DNA from 3 places in the Streptomyces viridosporus T7A genome. Region 3 is predicted to be linked to each of the others. Evidence: predicted binding sites of a transcription regulator. Region 3 holds the regulator's gene; each other region holds the start of a gene.
The links. The regulator HrcA, encoded in region 3, represses chaperone genes, less so after heat shock. The targets are predictions, from matches to a motif close to TTNGCACTCNGNNNNNCNGAGTGCNAA.
Positions count from the first base shown of each region.

Region 1: a site for HrcA is predicted at 1,666-1,692, ahead of groL (chaperonin GroEL). Genes of this name have one in related genera too.
Region 2: a site for HrcA is predicted at 1,743-1,769, ahead of groES (co-chaperone GroES). Genes of this name have one in related genera too.

Region 1 is NZ_CP023700.1:3,943,413-3,947,100, reverse strand. It holds gene thrC (threonine synthase) at 1-579, shown strand, start outside; gene CP969_RS18160 (MoaD/ThiS family protein) at 576-851, shown strand; gene CP969_RS18155 (cold-shock protein) at 1,282-1,485, shown strand; gene groL (chaperonin GroEL) at 1,821-3,443, shown strand; gene CP969_RS18145 (hypothetical protein) at 3,540-3,688, opposite strand, start outside.
Region 2 is NZ_CP023700.1:5,010,915-5,014,602, reverse strand. It holds gene groL (chaperonin GroEL) at 1-1,173, opposite strand, end outside; gene groES (co-chaperone GroES) at 1,288-1,596, opposite strand; partial or broken gene CP969_RS23400 (polysaccharide deacetylase family protein) at 1,922-2,695, opposite strand; gene CP969_RS23395 (polysaccharide deacetylase family protein) at 2,692-3,630, opposite strand.
Region 3 is NZ_CP023700.1:2,966,427-2,970,114, reverse strand. It holds gene CP969_RS13855 (DUF3097 domain-containing protein) at 1-321, opposite strand, end outside; gene CP969_RS13850 (MBL fold metallo-hydrolase) at 350-1,096, opposite strand; gene hrcA (heat-inducible transcriptional repressor HrcA) at 1,258-2,274, shown strand; gene dnaJ (molecular chaperone DnaJ) at 2,275-3,411, shown strand; gene CP969_RS13835 (nitronate monooxygenase) at 3,523-3,688, shown strand, end outside.

The sequences.
Region 1 (3,688 bases), 980 kb from region 3:
CTGGCGTACGAGATCTGCGAGCAGCTCGGCTGGCGGCTGCCCGACCAGATCGTCGTCCCCATCGCCTCCGGCTCGCAGCTCACGAAGATCGACAAGGGTCTGCGGGAGCTGATCGAGCTCGGGCTGGTCGAGGACCGGCCGTACAAGATCTTCGGTGCGCAGGCCGAGGGCTGCTCGCCGGTGTCGGCCGCCTACAAGGCGGGCCACGAGGTCGTGCGCCCGCAGAAGCCGAACACCATCGCCAAGTCGCTCGCCATCGGCAACCCCGCCGACGGCCCGTACGTCCTGGACATCGCACGCCGCACGGGCGGCGCGGTGGAGGACGTGACGGACGAGCAGGTCGTGGACGCCATCAAGCTGCTCGCCCGCACCGAGGGCATCTTCGCCGAGACGGCGGGCGGGGTGACGGTCGGCGTGACGAGGAAGCTCATCGACGACGGCGTGCTCGACCCGGCCCTGACCACCGTCGTGCTCAACACCGGCGACGGTCTGAAGACGCTGGACGCGGTGGCCGGCACCGGGCTCACCGCAACCATCCGCCCCCACCTGGAGTCGTTCCGAGAGGCAGGCCTCGCATGAGCGTGACCGTTCGCATCCCGACCATCCTGCGCACCTACACCGGCGGCCGGACCGAGGTGAGCGCCGAGGGCGCGACCCTCGCCGAGGTCATCGAGGACCTGGAGAAGAACCACACCGGGATCGCCGCCCGGGTCCTGGACGACCAGGGCAAGCTGCGCCGCTTCGTCAACGTCTACGTCAACGACGACGACGTGCGCTTCGAGCAGGGCCTCGGGACTCCCACTCCGGACGGCGCGGGCGTCTCCATCATTCCGGCGGTCGCCGGCGGCTGATCATTACCGTCGGTAATTCCGGTTACCGAGCGTTCATCGCACGGCCCCCTCCGTGAGAGATGCGGAGGGGGTCATTCCATGGGGTTGAGCACGGTAGAGTTGGGGAACGCGCCCCCGATCCTTCGATCGGAAGCCTTTGATTTCTGCCGTGCGCCCGACTGGAAGTAGCCAAAGTGCGGGCCCCTTTTGCGGCATTCGCCCCCTATGTATGGCCCGACTTGCCCTGTAATCAGGTGAATTCTCGCCACATTCCGGGCCGGGGGCGTCCAGATTTCTCGTCCGATTGACCTGTTGCAGACGGCAGTTGGGCAGATACATTCAGCCGCGGTCGACGCGTTCCGGCGCACGCCCCCAACCGTTGGGGGGTGAGGTCTGACCCGGGTTCGCGAAGTGCGGATCTGTGCAAGGGCCAGTAATAGGGGAGTTAGGCATGGCTCAGGGCACCGTCAAGTGGTTCAACGCGGAGAAGGGGTACGGCTTCATCGCGGTCGACGGTGGTGCGGATGTTTTCGTCCACTACAGCGCGATCCAGATGGACGGCTACCGCACCCTGGAAGAGGGCCAGCGGGTCGAGTTCGAGATCTCGCAGGGCCAGAAAGGCCCGCAGGCCGACATGGTTCGCGTCACCGCCTGAACGCGCTACCAGCCGCAAGAATCTTCTGCTGACGAAGGGCCCGTGCCTCCCGGGGCGCGGGCCCTTCGCCGTGCCCCGGGGCGGGGAGCGCGCGGCGCGTCCGTGTTCGCGGGCGGCTGAGCGCACCCCCCGATCGCCGGAGGCGCTTGCACTCGACAGGGGCGAGTGCTAATCATTGCGTTAGCACTCTGAAGGTGAGAGTGACAACGTAAGGACCGGGTCGGTGAGGCCCGCAGGCCGGGTGGGGCAAGGAACCACGAGGCCGGCGAGCCGTCCGTCGCGGGCGCGGGCGCGGTCCGAAGGAATCACCCCCAGTCCTGGAGGGACCACTTCACATGGCCAAGATCATCGCGTTCGACGAGGAGGCGCGGCGCGGCCTCGAGCGCGGCATGAACCAGCTCGCGGACGCCGTCAAGGTGACGCTCGGCCCCAAGGGCCGCAACGTCGTCCTCGAGAAGAAGTGGGGCGCCCCCACGATCACCAACGATGGTGTCTCCATCGCCAAGGAGATCGAGCTCGAGGACCCGTACGAGAAGATCGGCGCCGAGCTGGTCAAGGAAGTCGCCAAGAAGACGGACGACGTCGCCGGTGACGGTACGACCACCGCGACCGTCCTCGCCCAGGCCCTGGTCAAGGAAGGCCTGCGCAACGTGGCCGCCGGCGCCAACCCGATGGCCCTGAAGCGCGGCATCGAGAAGGCCGTCGAGGCCGTTTCCGCCGCCCTGCTCGAGCAGGCGAAGGACGTCGAGACCAAGGAGCAGATCGCCTCCACGGCCTCCATCTCCGCCGCCGACACCCAGATCGGCGAGCTCATCGCCGAGGCCATGGACAAGGTCGGCAAGGAAGGCGTCATCACCGTCGAGGAGTCCCAGACCTTCGGTCTGGAGCTGGAGCTCACCGAGGGTATGCGCTTCGACAAGGGCTACATCTCGGCGTACTTCGCCACCGACATGGAGCGTATGGAGGCCGTCCTCGACGACCCGTACATCCTGATCGCGAACTCCAAGGTCTCCAACGTCAAGGACCTGCTCCCGCTCCTGGAGAAGGTCATGCAGTCGGGCAAGCCGCTGCTGATCATCGCCGAGGACGTCGAGGGCGAGGCCCTGTCGACCCTGGTCGTCAACAAGATCCGCGGCACCTTCAAGTCCGTCGCCGTCAAGGCCCCGGGCTTCGGCGACCGCCGCAAGGCCATGCTCGGCGACATCGCCATCCTCACGGGCGGCGAGGTCATCTCCGAGGAGGTCGGCCTCAAGCTGGAGAACGCCACGCTCGACCTCCTGGGCAAGGCCCGCAAGGTCGTCATCACCAAGGACGAGACCACCATCGTCGACGGCGCCGGCTCCACCGACCAGGTCCAGGGCCGTGTGAACCAGATCCGCGCCGAGATCGAGAACAGCGACTCCGACTACGACCGCGAGAAGCTGCAGGAGCGCCTGGCGAAGCTCGCCGGCGGCGTCGCGGTCATCAAGGCCGGTGCCGCCACCGAGGTGGAGCTCAAGGAGCGCAAGCACCGCATCGAGGACGCCGTCCGCAACGCCAAGGCGGCCGTCGAGGAGGGCATCGTCGCCGGTGGTGGCGTGGCCCTGCTGCAGGCCTCCCAGGTCTTCGAGAAGCTGGAGCTGGAGGGTGACGAGGCGACCGGTGCCAACGCCGTGCGCATCGCCCTGGAGGCCCCGCTGAAGCAGATCGCCGTCAACGCCGGCCTCGAGGGCGGCGTCGTGGTGGAGAAGGTGCGCAACCTGACCCCGGGCCACGGCCTGAACGCCGCGACCGGCGACTACGTCGACCTGGTCAAGGAAGGCATCATCGACCCGGCCAAGGTGACGCGTTCCGCGCTGCAGAACGCCGCGTCGATCGCCGCGCTGTTCCTCACCACCGAGGCCGTCATCGCCGACAAGCCGGAGAAGGCCGCGGCCCCGGCCGGCGGCGGCATGCCGGGCGGTGACATGGACTTCTGATCCTCCCGAGGATCGGAACCGTCCGACGCGTGACCGAGGGCGGCACTCCCCGTACACCGGGGGGTGCCGCCCTCGGGCGTTTCCGGGCCGGTGGCGTCAGTAGCGCGAGCAGGCGCCGTCGGTGACGTCCACCGTGAGGTGCGCGTAGCTCTCGTCGACCGGCACGGTGGTGACGCGCAGGCAGAAGGCGGCGTCCGTGCCCTCGCCGGTGACGGTGTAGTGGTCGGAGCGGCCCTCGCGGCTCA
Region 2 (3,688 bases), 2.0 Mb from region 3:
CTCCTTCAGCTCCACCTCGGTGGCGGCGCCGACCTTGATCACGCACACGCCGCCGGCCAGCTTCGCGAGGCGCTCCTGGAGCTTCTCGCGGTCCCAGTCGGAGTCGGTGGTCTCGATCTCGGCCTTGATCTGGCCGACGCGACCCTCGACGTCCTCCTTCTTGCCGGCGCCGTCGACGATCGTGGTGTCGTCCTTGGTGACGGTGACGCGGCGGGCGGAGCCGAGCACGTCCAGGCCGACCTGGTCGAGCTTGAGGCCGACCTCCTCGGAGACGACCGTGGCGCCGGTGAGGACGGCCATGTCCTGCAGCATCGCCTTGCGGCGGTCGCCGAAGCCGGGGGCCTTGACGGCGACGGCGTTGAAGGTGCCTCGGATCTTGTTGACGACCAGGGTCGACAGGGCCTCGCCCTCGACGTCCTCGGCGATGATCAGCAGCGGCTTGGAGGAGTTGGCCTGGATGACCTTCTCCAGCAGCGGCAGCAGGTCCGCGATGGCGGAGACCTTGCCCTGCGTGATGAGGATGTAGGGGTCGTCGAGGACGGCCTCCATGCGCTCCTGGTCCGTCACGAAGTACGGCGACAGGTAGCCCTTGTCGAAGGCCATGCCCTCGGTGAAGTCCAGCTCCAGACCGAAGGTGTTGGACTCCTCGACGGTGATGACACCGTCCTTGCCGACCTTGTCCATCGCCTCGGCGATGAGCTCGCCGACCTGCTGGTCCTGGGCGGACAGCGCGGCGACGGCGGCGATGTCGGACTTCTCGTCGATCGGGCGGGCCGAGGCGAGCAGGTCCTCGGAGACCGCGGCGACGGCGGCGTCGATGCCCTTCTTCAGGGCGGCCGGGGAGGCACCGGCGGCGACGTTCTTCAGGCCCTCGCGGACCAGCGCCTGGGCCAGCACGGTGGCGGTGGTGGTGCCGTCACCCGCGATGTCGTTGGTCTTGGTCGCCACCTCCTTCACCAGCTGGGCGCCGAGGTTCTCGTACGGGTCCTCGATCTCGACCTCGCGGGCGATCGTGACACCGTCGTTGGTGATGGTGGGGGCGCCGAACTTCTTGTCGATGACGACGTTGCGGCCCTTCGGGCCGATCGTCACCTTGACCGTGTCGGCAAGCTTGTTGACGCCGCGCTCGAGGGCGCGACGGGCGTCCTCGTCGAACTTCAGGATCTTCGCCATGGCAGCGGGAGCCCTCTCGGAAATCTGGGTGACATCACTGCGCCCCGGGCGCCCGGCTCCTTATCGGATGCGGGGGCCAGGGGCGCAGTTCGAGCAAAAGTGCTTCGAGGTGACTTACTTCTCGATGATCGCGAGGACGTCGCGGGCCGAGAGGACGAGGTACTCCTCGCCGTTGTACTTCACCTCGGTGCCGCCGTACTTGCTGTACAGCACGACATCGCCGACCTTCACGTCGAGCTCGACGCGCTTGCCGTCCTCGACGCGGCCCGGGCCGATGGCCAGGACGACGCCCTCCTGGGGCTTCTCCTTGGCGGTGTCCGGAATGACCAGGCCCGAAGCCGTGGTCTGCTCGGCGTCGAGCGGCTGGACCACGATGCGGTCCTCGAGCGGCTTGATGGCAACCTTGGAGCTGGCGGTCGTCACGATCCGACCTCCCCCTTCGGAGATCTCACGGGGTTAACTGTCTGAGGTGGCGACCAGGTCGATCCGTCGTCGCGGGTGCCGGACCTGCCCGTCGCGTAGTTGGCACTCTCCAGGGGGGAGTGCCAGACCCGAGACTATGACCGCGATTAGCACTCGGTCAAGCGGAGTGCCAATGGCCCGCGGCGCGTCGGCGGTACGGGGGTGACGTTCGCACGGGTGTGTGCGGCCCGCCGGCGCTGCGGCGACCGTCCCGGGGACTGCCGCTCCGGGCCCCGCTTCGACCCGAACGGCCCCGTCCTCGAACGGCGGACGGGCCGGTCCGCCGGAGGTGGTCCTCCAGCCTCCCCACCCGCAGCCCCCGCTCCTCCAGCTCGCGCAGCAGCCGTGCCGTCCGGTCCGCCAGGGACAGGGACGGGGTGTCGACCGACGGCACGGAGACGATGTCGCCGCGGGTCAGGCGGTGCGCGCCGCGGGTGTACGCGAGGTCGCCGTCGCCGTCCAGCGTCACCCGCCAGAGCACGACCGCCGCGATGCCGCAGTCGGCGGCGGCGCGCAGGGTCGTGGCGTCGTACGTGCCGTAGGGCGGGCGGAAGAGGTGCGGGCGGACGCCGAAGCGGGACTCGAGCTTGCGCTGCTGCCCGCAGATCTCGGCGCGCTGGCCGGCGTAGGGCAGGCCGCGCAGGGCGGGGTGGTCGAGGGTGTGGTTCTGCAGGCTCGCGCCGACCGCGCGCAGGCGGGCGAAGTGGGCGTATCCGGGGCCCACCACACTGTCCGTGAGGAACATGCTGACGGGGAGGCGGCGTTCGCGCACCAGCTCGACGAAGCGGGGGTCGCGTTCGGCGCCGTCGTCGTAGGTGAGGAAGACGACCCCGTCGTCGGTCGGGACGTGGTCGACGACGGGCGGTCCGCCGCCGCCCGGTGCGGGACCGTCGCCGGGCGACTGGTTCGCGCCGTCCTGCGCGCTCCTCTCCCCGGCCCTCTCCCCGGCCCGGTGCACGGCCGTCCCGTCCCCCTGCCCCGCCGACGGGCCGCACCCGGCGGGCGCGGCCAGCAGGACGGCGGCCGTGAGGAGGGCGGCCGGTGCCCCCCGGCGCCTCACAGGTAGTCCTCCAGCCGCCCCACCGCGTACCCCTCGGCCGTGACCTTGTCCAGGAAGCGGCGGATCATGTCCGGCATCGTGCCCTTCCACTCCCCGCGGCCCCGGAAGTGACTGAGGACGATGTCGCCGGGGCGCAGGGCGCGGTCCCACTCGCGGTACTCCCAGCGGTCGACGAAGACCTCCTGGTTCCAGAGGGGGACGTGGGTGATGCCGCAGGCCTTCGCGGCGTGCAGGGTGGCCTTGTCGTAGGTGCCGAAGGGCGGGCGGAAGAGGACCGGGCGGACGCCGTAGCGCTCCTCGATGACGTCCTGCATCCCGCAGATCTCGCGCTTCTGGCGGGCGTAGGGCAGGCCGCGCAGGGCGGGGTGGCGCAGGGTGTGGTTGTGCAGGGCGACGCCCCGGTCCCGCATCCTCCCGAAGTAGCCGTAGTCCTCCCTGACGAGGTAGTCGCTGAGGAAGGCGCTGTACGGGATCCTCAGCTCGCTCATCATCCGCAGGAACTCGGGGTCCTTCTCGGCGCCGTCGTCGATGGTGAGGAAGACGACCTTCTCCTCGGTGGGGACGGTGGTGAAGACCGGGGGGAGGCCCAGTCGGCGGTGGCCGTCGACCTCGAAGCCCTCGCGGGTGGTGATCCGCGGCTTCTTCTTCGGAGCTGGAGGGGCAATCAGGGGCACCTTCTTCAGTCCCCAGCGCTTCGCGGCGGCGACCCGCGCGGCGTGCGCCGCGCGCAGCTTGGCGGCGTAGGAGTCGAGGGCGCGGGCCGGGGGCGCCTCGAGGCGCTGCCGACCGCCCGCCGGCGGGACCCCGGTGCCGTCCTCGTCCCGCCCGCAGCCCGAGGCGAGGACGGCGAGCGCGAGCACGACGAGGCCGATCCGCGCACCGCCCGACGACCGGCCACCGGTCCTCTTTTTGTCATTTTGTCCTACTACTCGCATGGGGCCGGATCCTCGCAGTCCACCCACCGGGATCCGGTCCGACACCGCGGCCGGAGGC
Region 3 (3,688 bases):
CCCCGCGCGGGCCACCCGCGCGCGTGCGCCGGGGACGGCCACCGAACCGGACGCCGTACGGGTGGGCCGCGGCAGGCCGACGGCGGGCCGCACCAGGGTCACCGCGCGGCCCTCCAGCAGGAAGCCGCGCGGCCGGAGCGGGAACACGCGGTGCTTGCCGAAGCGGTCCTCCAGGGTCACCGTGCCCGCCTCGCAGCGGATCACCGCGCCGCAGAAACCGGTGCCGGGCTCCTCCACCACCAGGCCGGGCTCGGCCGCGACCTCCGGCACGGGCTGCGGCTTCTTCCACGGAGGGGTCAGATCGGCGGAGTACGGGCGCATTCGGATGACGATACGAGGAGCCCGTTCGTCAGGATCGGTGCGACACGCCGAAACGGGCCGCCAGGGCGTCGCGTTGGGCCCGGACGAACGCCGCGTCCACCACCGCTCCGTGGCCGGGGACGTACCGCGCCTCCTCGCCGCCCAGCTTCAGCAGCCGGTCCAGGGCGGCCGGCCAGTGGGACGGCACGGCGTCGGGGCCCGCCTGCGGTTCGCCCGACTCCTCCACCAGGTCGCCGCAGAAGACCACCCCCGGGTCGCCGGGGACCAGCACCGCGAGGTCGTGGGCCGTGTGCCCCGGACCCACGTCCGCCAGCAGCACCCGCCGTCCGCCACCCGGTCCGAGGTCGAGCGCCAGCTCGCCGCGCACCGTGCGGTGCGGCCGGACCAGGACGTCCACGGCCTCCTGCGCCGCCCGCGCGTCCAGCCCGTGGCGCACCGCGTCCGCGCGCAGCTCCTCCCGCCCGTACGCCGGCGCCGCGTCCGCTCCCTCCGCTCCCTCCGCGCCGAAGACCTCCGCGCCCGCGAACGCCGCCGCCCCGAGGACGTGGTCGAAGTGGGGGTGGGTGAGCGCGAGATGCGTCACACGGCGGCCGGTGAGCGCCTGCGCCTCGGCCCGCAACCGTGCGCCCTCGGCCAGGCTCGAGCCCGCGTCGACGAGCAGCACGGCGTCCGCCCCGACGACGAGCCCCGCCGTGCAGTCCCACCCCGGCAGCCGGCACCGCCCCACTCCGGGCGCCACCCGCTCCCACCCCACCTCTTCCCAAGTCACGGTCATACCGGGACGCTATCCGGGACGACGCCGCACGGCGCGACAGCGTGGGACCGGCCTTGCCGGGGCAGTACCCCCCGGCCGTACACTGGGCCGGGGAAGTCTGGCACTCGCGTGCGAAGAGTGCCAGTGAGGTTACCGGGCGGAAGCTACTGGAGGTGTGCGCGATGCTCAGCGAACGCAGGCTCCAGGTGCTGCGCGCGATCGTCCAGGACTACGTCGGCACCGAGGAGCCCGTCGGCTCCAAGGCGCTCACCGAGCGGCACCGGCTCGGCGTCTCCCCGGCCACCGTGCGCAACGACATGGCGGCCCTGGAGGAAGAGGGGTACATCGCCCAGCCGCACACCAGCGCCGGGCGCATCCCCACCGACAAGGGCTACCGGCTGTTCGTCGACAAGCTCGCCGGGGTCAAGCCGATGACCGCGCCCGAGCGGCGCGCCATCCAGAACTTCCTCGACGGCGCCGTCGACCTCGACGACGTGGTGGCCCGTACGGTGCGGCTGCTCGCGCAGCTGACCCGGCAGGTCGCCGTCGTGCAGTACCCGTCGCTGACCCGTTCGACGGTGCGGCACGTGGAACTGCTGTCCCTCGCGCCCGCGCGCCTGATGCTGGTGCTGATCACGGACACCGGCCGGGTCGAGCAGCGCATGGTCGACTGCCCGGCCCCGTTCGGGGAGACGTCCCTGGCGGATCTGCGCGCACGGCTCAACAGCCGGGTCGCGGGCCGCCGGTTCACCGACGTGCCGAACCTGGTGGAGGACCTCCCGGAGGCCTTCGAGGCCGAGGACCGCGGTACCGTCTCGACGGTCCTCTCCACCCTCCTGGAGACGCTCGTCGAGGAGAACGAGGAGCGGCTGATGATCGGCGGCACCGCCAACCTCACCCGCTTCGGGCACGACTTCCCCCTCACGATCCGGCCCGTCCTGGAGGCGCTGGAGGAGCAGGTCGTGCTCCTCAAGCTGCTCGGCGAGGCGAAGGATCCGGGCGTGACCGTCCGCATCGGTCACGAGAACGCCCACGAAGGACTCAACTCCACGTCCGTCGTGTCGGTCGGCTACGGTTCGGGCGGCGAGGCTGTCGCCAAGCTCGGCGTGGTCGGACCGACCCGCATGGACTACCCCGGAACGATGGGAGCGGTACGCGCAGTGGCACGGTACGTCGGACAAATCCTGGCGGAGTCATAGGTGGCCACGGACTACTACGCCGTACTCGGCGTACGCCGCGACGCGTCGCAGGAAGAGATCAAGAAAGCCTTCCGGCGGCTCGCCCGCGAGCTGCATCCGGACGTCAATCCGGACCCGAAGACCCAGGAGCGGTTCAAAGAGATCAACGCCGCCTACGAGGTGCTGTCGGACCCGCAGAAGAAGCAGGTCTACGACCTCGGCGGCGACCCGCTCTCGCAGTCCGGCGGCGGCGGCGCGGGCGGCTTCGGGGCCGGTGGCTTCGGGAACTTCTCCGACATCATGGACGCGTTCTTCGGCACGGCGTCGCAGCGCGGGCCGCGCTCGCGCACCCGCCGCGGCCAGGACGCGATGATCCGCATCGAGGTCGAGCTCGACGAGGCCGCGTTCGGCACGACCAAGGACATCCAGGTCGACACGGCGGTCGTCTGCACCACCTGCAGCGGCGAGGGCGCGGCTCCGGGCACCAGCGCGCAGACCTGTGACATGTGCCGCGGCCGCGGTGAGGTCTCGCAGGTCACGCGGTCCTTCCTGGGCCAGGTCATGACCTCGCGCCCGTGCCCGCAGTGCCAGGGCTTCGGCACCGTCGTCCCCACCCCGTGCCCGGAGTGCGCGGGTGACGGCCGGATCCGCTCCCGGCGCACGCTCACCGTCAAGATCCCGGCCGGTGTCGACAACGGCACCCGGATCCAGCTCGCCGGTGAGGGCGAGGTCGGCCCGGGCGGCGGTCCCGCCGGCGACCTGTACGTCGAGATCCACGAGCTGCCGCACCCCACCTTCCAGCGGCGCGGCGACGACCTGCACTGCACGGTCACCATCCCGATGACCGCGGCGGCCCTCGGCACCAAGGTGCCGCTGGAGACGCTGGACGGCATGGAGGAGGTCGACATCCGGCCCGGCACCCAGTCCGGCCAGTCGATCCCGCTGCACGGCCGGGGCGTCACGCACCTGCGCGGCGGCGGCCGGGGCGACCTCGTCGTCCACGTCGAGGTCCAGACCCCGACCAAGCTCGACCCCGAGCAGGAGCGGCTGCTGCGCGAACTGTCCAAGCTCCGCGGCGAGGAACGCCCGCAGGGTCAGTTCCAGCCGGGGCAGCAGGGGCTGTTCTCCCGGCTGAAGGACGCGTTCAACGGACGCTGAGCGGAGCTTTCCGCGAGGGCCGGGGCCGGCTCCCGCGGAGCTCCGGGAAGCGGCCCGGCCCGAGGGACGGGTCGGTTCTGGTTCGTCCGGGGGACGTGACAACATGCGGTCATGTCCTCCGTGCTGACCGAGCTCTTCCCGCACCCGATCGTGCAGGCTCCCATGGCGGGCGGTGTCTCCGTGCCGCAGCTGGCCGCCGCCGTGTCCGAGGCGGGCGGGCTCGGGTTCCTCGCCGCCGGGTACAAGACCGCGGACGGGATGTACCGGGACATCAAGC